DNA from 2 places in the Cohnella sp. LGH genome. Region 2 is predicted to be linked to the other one. Evidence: a T-box and tRNA genes for the amino acid it is inferred to sense, from the RefSeq annotation. Region 2 holds a T-box; the other holds one or more tRNA genes.
The links. The T-box of region 2 lies ahead of pheS (phenylalanine--tRNA ligase subunit alpha). A T-box ahead of a tRNA ligase gene usually reads a tRNA of that ligase, here a tRNA-Phe.
Positions count from the first base shown of each region.

Region 1 (3,397 bases), 3.1 Mb from region 2:
TCCTTGTCAGGTAAATTCTGACCCGCACGAATGGCGTAACGACTTGGGCGCTGTCTCAACGAGAGATCCGGTGAAATTTTAGTACCTGTGAAGATGCAGGTTACCCGCGACGTGACGGAAAGACCCCATGGAGCTTTACTGTAGCTTGATATTGAACTTTGGTACGGTCTGTACAGGATAGGTGGGAGCCGATGAAGCTGGGGCGCAAGCCTCAGTGGAGGCGCCGTTGGGATACCACCCTGATCGTATCGGAGTTCTAACCTGCTGCCCTGAATCGGGCAGAGGGACCGTGTCAGGCGGACAGTTTGACTGGGGCGGTCGCCTCCTAAAAAGTAACGGAGGCGCTCTAAGGTTCCCTCAGCGCGGTTGGAAATCGCGCGAAGAGTGCAAAGGCATAAGGGAGCTTGACTGCGAGACCTACAAGTCGAGCAGGGAGGAAACTCGGACTTAGTGATCCGGTGGTACCGAATGGAAGGGCCATCGCTCAACGGATAAAAGCTACCCTGGGGATAACAGGCTTATCTCCCCCAAGAGTCCACATCGACGGGGAGGTTTGGCACCTCGATGTCGGCTCATCGCATCCTGGGGCTGAAGTAGGTCCCAAGGGTTGGGCTGTTCGCCCATTAAAGCGGTACGCGAGCTGGGTTCAGAACGTCGTGAGACAGTTCGGTCCCTATCTGTCGCGGGCGTAGGAAATTTGAGAGGGGCTGTCCTTAGTACGAGAGGACCGGGATGGACGCACCGCTGGTGTACCAGTTGTTCCGCCAGGAGCATCGCTGGGTAGCCAAGTGCGGAAGGGATAAGCGCTGAAAGCATCTAAGCGCGAAGCCTGCCTCAAGATGAGATTTCCCAATTCGTAAGACCCCTGGAAGAACACCAGGTTGATAGGCTCGGGGTGGAAGCGCAGCAATGTGTGGAGCTGACGAGTACTAATCGGTCGAGGGCTTATCCTAACATCGTGCGATGCAAATCGCTACGAACAATGCGCGAGTTTGGTTCGTATCCGGTTTTCAGGGCGCAAGCCTTGCGAATTGAAACAAACGTGTATCGGTTCAGGTATCGTGCCGAATCGTGTACTCGATGTGGCGGCGTAGCTCAGCTGGCTAGAGCATTCGGTTCATACCCGGAGGGTCAGGGGTTCAAGTCCCTTCGCCGCTACCATACCTTATTCCCATGGAGGCTTAGCTCAGCTGGGAGAGCATCTGCCTTACAAGCAGAGGGTCGGGGGTTCGATCCCCTCAGCCTCCACCATAACAATGCGGAGCCGTGGTGTAGAGGCCTAACATGCCTGCCTGTCACGCAGGAGACCGCGGGTTCGAATCCCGTCGGCTCCGCCATTTATTTTCCGATTATGCATCGGTTGCCTTTAACAGGGACAAGCAAGGCTCGATAGCTCAGCTGGTAGAGCAGAGGACTGAAAATCCTCGTGTCGGCGGTTCGATTCCGTCTCGAGCCACCATTCGTTTCATCGGGTTTCAAATATGGAGGGTTAGCGAAGTGGCCAAACGCGGGAGACTGTAAATCTCTTCCTTCGGGTTCGGTGGTTCGAATCCATCACCCTCCACCATTACCCGAGCCATTAGCTCAGTTGGTAGAGCACCTGACTTTTAATCAGGGTGTCGAAGGTTCGAGTCCTTCATGGCTCACCAGTTTTTGAACTGACAGCAGACGTTGATACGTCTGCTTTTTTGATTTATGCACAGCAGGAGGCGTAACAATTTAGGCGGAAACCCGCTTAAGAAGAAGCCCACGATAATTTGGCCGCCGAGTGGGGCCGATATAGGAGAATTTAAGGTGGAATACCCGTCCTAATTTGGCTAAAAGAGCAAAGTAAGTTGATTTAGAGTGGAAAATTCTACTTAATTTTCCCAAAACGGAAGAATTCCAGGAATAGAGCGGAAAACCCGCCTTAAAAAGCTCAAAAATAGTGCGGCCGCGAATTTAAAGCGGTTTTTCAGCTTTAAAACTACAGCGTGTACTCCCTCATCAGCGAATCGAGCGGGGGATTTGATTGCCGTCGATCGTTGGCAAAACAAATGGAGATATAAGGAGAGATCAAGGCGTGACAAATCCGATTTTCGAACGGCTGATGCCGGCTCCTGCAGGGGGCGGTTACTGTGAAAAGGACCATTATATATGGTGCGGCTCTTGTGTGCGAGGCGAGGATGGGCGTTATCATCTGTTCGCATCCCGGTGGAGCAAGGAGTTGGGCTTCGGGAGCAACTGGCTATTCAATTGCGAAGTCGTAAGGGCCTCCAGCGATGTTCCGGAAGGACCCTACAAGTATGAGGAGACCGTGCTGAGTCGAAGGGATCGTTCGTTTTTCGACGGAATGAGCCAGCATAATCCATATATTCAATACTGGAATGGCACCTACTATCTTTACTATATGGGGACTACATACGGAGGCCCGATTCCGGGACCTGGAGACGAGGTGCCGGGGGAACGGCAAATCGAGGTGTGGAACAACAAACGGATCGGACTGGCCGTAGCCTCGTCAATATTCGGTCCGTGGACACGACGGGATACGCCGTTGCTGGAGCCGCGTTTGGGCCATTGGGACTGCACAGTGACGACAAACCCCGCTGTGACGATTTTGCCCGACGGAAGGACCTATATGATTTACAAGTCGAGAGAGTACGCAGGCGCCACGTTGCAGCTCGGTATTGCGGCCGCGGATAGCCCGGAAGGCCCTTTTCGCCGACTGACGGACGATCCGATCCTGGGCTTCTCCGATCCGGATCTTCATGTGGAGGACCCTTTCCTATGGTATTCGGACGGGATGTTCCATCTGCTGATCAAGGACGATAGCAAGAACGGATCGTATGGACTGACAGGCGAGTGGGGAGCCGGAGTGTATGCGACGAGCGAGGATTGTATTGAGTGGCGGATCCATCCCGATCCGAAGGCTTACTCCAGAACGGTGATCTGGGAGGATGGCACGCTTACGGAGATGTGCAACCTGGAGAGACCGTACTTGTTGATTCAGAACGGACAACCGACGCATTTGTTTGCGGCAGCGGGTACGGGAGAAGGCCCCTACCAATTCGAGCATACCCGGAGTGTGGTTATCCCTCTGTCGTCGGATAAAGCGAAAAAAACAGGGGAGTAGAAATAGCCCGGGTGTTTTGAATGTCTTTGGGGAAAAGTAAGGGAAATCGTCGAGCAACCGATCAGGAGGATTTCCCGATGATCTACCTTTACGCGTGTGGCCTTTCTTTTCTGCTCGTGCTCTTGACGGTCCCTGCCATAAGGGAACTCGCTCTTAAAATCGGTTTCGTGGATCGTCCGACCAAGCGGAAGGTGCATTCGAAGCCCATTCCTCTCAGCGGCGGTCTGGCTATCTATGCTGGAGTCATTGCGGCTGTATGGGCATTCCTCGGAAGCGGTCCGAAGC
Region 1 is NZ_CP072117.1:7,853,879-7,857,275, reverse strand. It holds rRNA gene J4772_RS32290 (23S ribosomal RNA) at 1-953, shown strand, start outside; tRNA gene J4772_RS32285 (tRNA-Met) at 1,085-1,161, shown strand; tRNA gene J4772_RS32280 (tRNA-Val) at 1,176-1,251, shown strand; tRNA gene J4772_RS32275 (tRNA-Asp) at 1,261-1,337, shown strand; tRNA gene J4772_RS32270 (tRNA-Phe) at 1,384-1,459, shown strand; tRNA gene J4772_RS32265 (tRNA-Tyr) at 1,484-1,567, shown strand; tRNA gene J4772_RS32260 (tRNA-Lys) at 1,574-1,649, shown strand; gene J4772_RS32255 (glycoside hydrolase family protein) at 2,063-3,112, shown strand; gene J4772_RS32250 (MraY family glycosyltransferase) at 3,190-3,397, shown strand, end outside.
Region 1: it encodes a tRNA-Phe, which carries the amino acid that the T-box ahead of pheS (phenylalanine--tRNA ligase subunit alpha) is inferred to sense. The anticodon was not compared.

Region 2 (3,397 bases):
GCCTTCTTGTTGCTCCTTCGGCAGCAGTTTGTCGTTGATACCGAGCTCGCGCGCCGAACAGATCATCCCCTGCGACTCCACGCCGCGCAGCTTCGCGCGCTTGATATTGAGGCCACCCGGCAGCTTAGCGCCGACGACGGCGACCGGAACCTTCATGTCCGCGTCAACGTTAGGCGCACCGCAGACGATCTGCAAATCCTCGCCCGTTCCGGCGTCGACAGTGCAAACGCTCAGCTTATCCGCATCGGGATGCTTCTCTCTTTTTTTCACATAGCCGACGACTACGCCGGTAACGCCCGCATTGCGGGACGGCACGGAATCGATCTCGATGCCTCCCCGCGTCATCATCTCCGCCAATTGCTCGGCAGGAATGCCGCTTAAATCGATATAATCGGATAACCACCGATAGGATACGTTCATGGGAAACTCCCCTCGTTTTTATCGTAATTTTTTCGCGTTATATTTTGGCGAACTGACTCAAGAACTTCGTGTCGTTCGCGTAGAAATGACGGATATCGTCAATGCCGTATTTCAGCAGCGCGATCCGTTCCACGCCCATGCCGAACGCAAAGCCCGTTACTTCGTTCGGGTCGTAGCCGCCGTATTCAAGCACCTTCGGGTGCACCATGCCGCAGCCGAGAATTTCGATCCAGCCGGTATGCTTGCACATCCGGCAGCCGCTGCCGCCGCACTGGGCGCAGGTAACGTCTACCTCCGCGCTCGGCTCCGTGAACGGGAAGAAGCTCGGACGCAGGCGAATTTGCATTTGCGGCCCGTACATTTCCTGCACGAATTGCAGCAGCGTTCCCTTCAGGTCGCTCATCCGAATGTTCGGCCCGATGACCAGCCCTTCGATCTGATGGAACATAAACGAATGCGTCGCGTCGTCGTCGTCTCGGCGATACACCTTGCCGGGACAGATGACTTTAACGGGAGTTTTGCCGTTTGCCGCCTTCATCGTGCGAATCTGCACCGGGGACGTCTGCGTACGCAGCAAAATCTCGTCCGTAATATAGAAGGAATCCTGCATATCGCGCGCGGGGTGGTTTTTCGGCAGATTAAGCGCCTCGAAGTTGAAGAAGTCGGTTTCGACCTCCGGCCCTTCCGCCACCGTATACCCCATCCCGATGAAAATATCTTCGATTTCCTCGACGATTTTGTTCAAAGGATGAATGGCGCCGGCGCCGACCGCCTTGCCCGGCAGCGTAACGTCGATCGTCTCCGCTTGCAGACGGCGCGCTGTCTCGGCCTGCTCAAAGCCGGTCTGCTTCTCCGCGATGACCGCTTCAATCGCCGCGCGAACCTCGTTGCCTACCTGTCCGATGATCGGACGCTCCTCGGCGCTGAGCGAGCCCATGCCGCGCAAAATTTCGGTGAGCTGCCCCTTCTTGCCCAAATAATGCACGCGGAGATCGTTCAGCGCGGCGGCGTCCGCCACGGTTTGCAGCTTATCCAGCGCTTCGCTCCGCAAAGCCTCTAATCGTTCCTTCATCACCATTCTCCTTCTCGCGACAAAATAAAAAGCCTTCTCTCCCGTAAGGGACGAAAAGACCGTGGTACCACCCTTGTTGGAATGCCGCTGCCCATCATCGGACGCACGCCTTATTCGGCGCTCGGACATTCCCGCTTCGTACGGCGTAACGGGCCGCAAGCCGGTATCTCCTACTGGACGGCCGCAGCCGAACGTTCAGAGATCTGCTCCGGAGCGAACTTCGGCAGCCTGATTTCTTAGGAACGCTCGCAATCTTCGGCGCTCCCTCCCTGTAAGAAGGCACTGCTTACTTTTCTCCATCGTTGCATTTGTGCATTTATTGATCATTATAGGGGATCGGAGAACCGCAAGCAAGCCGATTATCGCAAAAACCGCCTCTTTTCCGCAAATGCGCCATGCCAAAGTGAGCCTGTTCCTTTCCCTAGCGCAAAGGCTTCCGAAATCGCCGCGGCCACGAACGCTTTCGCTTCACGGCAGGCCTCCTCCGGCAGAGCTCCTTTCGCCAGCAGAGCCGCGATGGCGGACGCCGTCGTACAGCCCGTGCCGTGCGTATGGGGAGTCGGATACCTCGGTCCGACGAACCGCTTTGTCTCCCCGGGACGCTCGGCGGAGACGAATACGTCGACGGCCTCCTCTCCGCTCCAATGTCCGCCCTTAAGAAACACATGCCTGGAGCCCAACGCGAGCAGACGCTTCGCCAATCGCTCCATATCCGTCATCGTTCGAATGTCGCCGGAATGGACGCCGAGCAGCCGACAAGCTTCCGGCAAGTTCGGCGTGACGACTTCCGCCATCGGCAGCAGCAGACGCTTCATCGCTTTGAACGCGCCGCCGTCCATAAGCGGCGAACCGTCCGAGGCAGCGCCCACAGGATCGACGATAAGCCGCTTGACCCGATGCCTCGCGAACGACCTTGCCGCCGCTTCGACATGGGCGGTCGCGGGCAGCATTCCCGTCTTGACGGCATCGGCTCCAATGTCGGACATCACGCTTTCGAGCTGCGCCTCCACCATGTCAGGCGAGACGTTGTCCACGCGCTGCACTCCCAGGCTGTTTTGCGCCGTCACCGCCGTCACGACGCTCATCCCGTATACGCCAAACTCCTGAAACGTCTTCAGATCCGCCTGAATGCCCGCTCCCCCGCCCGAATCCGAGCCGGCGACCGTCAAAGCCAGCGGACGGCGAAAAGCAGATGCTTCCCTGGACAACCGGGCGCCCTCTCTCATCCTAAGCCCCTCCTCGTCCCCGCTACACAGAACCGCTTGATCCCGAAGGCATTCTCATACCCTTTTTCGCCGGCCTTCCCTTCCAACAGATCTCCCACCAGCGCCGCCGTCGCCGGAGCCAGCAAAATACCGTTGCGATAATGGCCGCACGCCAGCACCAACTCCGAAACCTCGGGGACGGGGCCGATCAGCGGCCAGCCGTCCAACGTCGCGGGCCTTAGGCCCGCCCAGCCCCGCGAGGGAGGGATACCGCCAAGGAAAGGCAGCGCGCGATCGCTCCAGCGCTTCAGCCGTCCAATCCCCTGCTCTGTGACGCTCCGCTCAAAACCGGCGACATCTTCCGAGGCTCCGCATACGAGGCTCCCGTCTTTTTTGCCGACCCAATACGCTTGGCTGGAAAAAACCATATGACGGACAGGATCGCCTTTCCCGTCATACGCGCAAATTTGTCCCCGGATCGGATGAACCGGCACGTCGACGGGCAGCCACTCTCGCACGAATCCGCTCCATGCTCCGGCGCACACGACGACCCGATCCGCCAGCCAGCTTCCCGCGCCCGCGGTTCGGACGACGACGCCTGTGCCGGCTACCCTCTCCATTCCCTTTACGCGTCCGGCATGGGCCACGAGCCTCACCCCGGCCCGGCGACACGCTTCCTCCGCCGATCCGACCAGCTTCG
Region 2 is NZ_CP072117.1:2,011,378-2,014,774, forward strand. It holds gene pheT (phenylalanine--tRNA ligase subunit beta) at 1-420, opposite strand, end outside; gene pheS (phenylalanine--tRNA ligase subunit alpha) at 458-1,492, opposite strand; T-box leader at 1,536-1,804, opposite strand; gene thiD (bifunctional hydroxymethylpyrimidine kinase/phosphomethylpyrimidine kinase) at 1,852-2,718, opposite strand; gene thiO (glycine oxidase ThiO) at 2,715-3,397, opposite strand, start outside.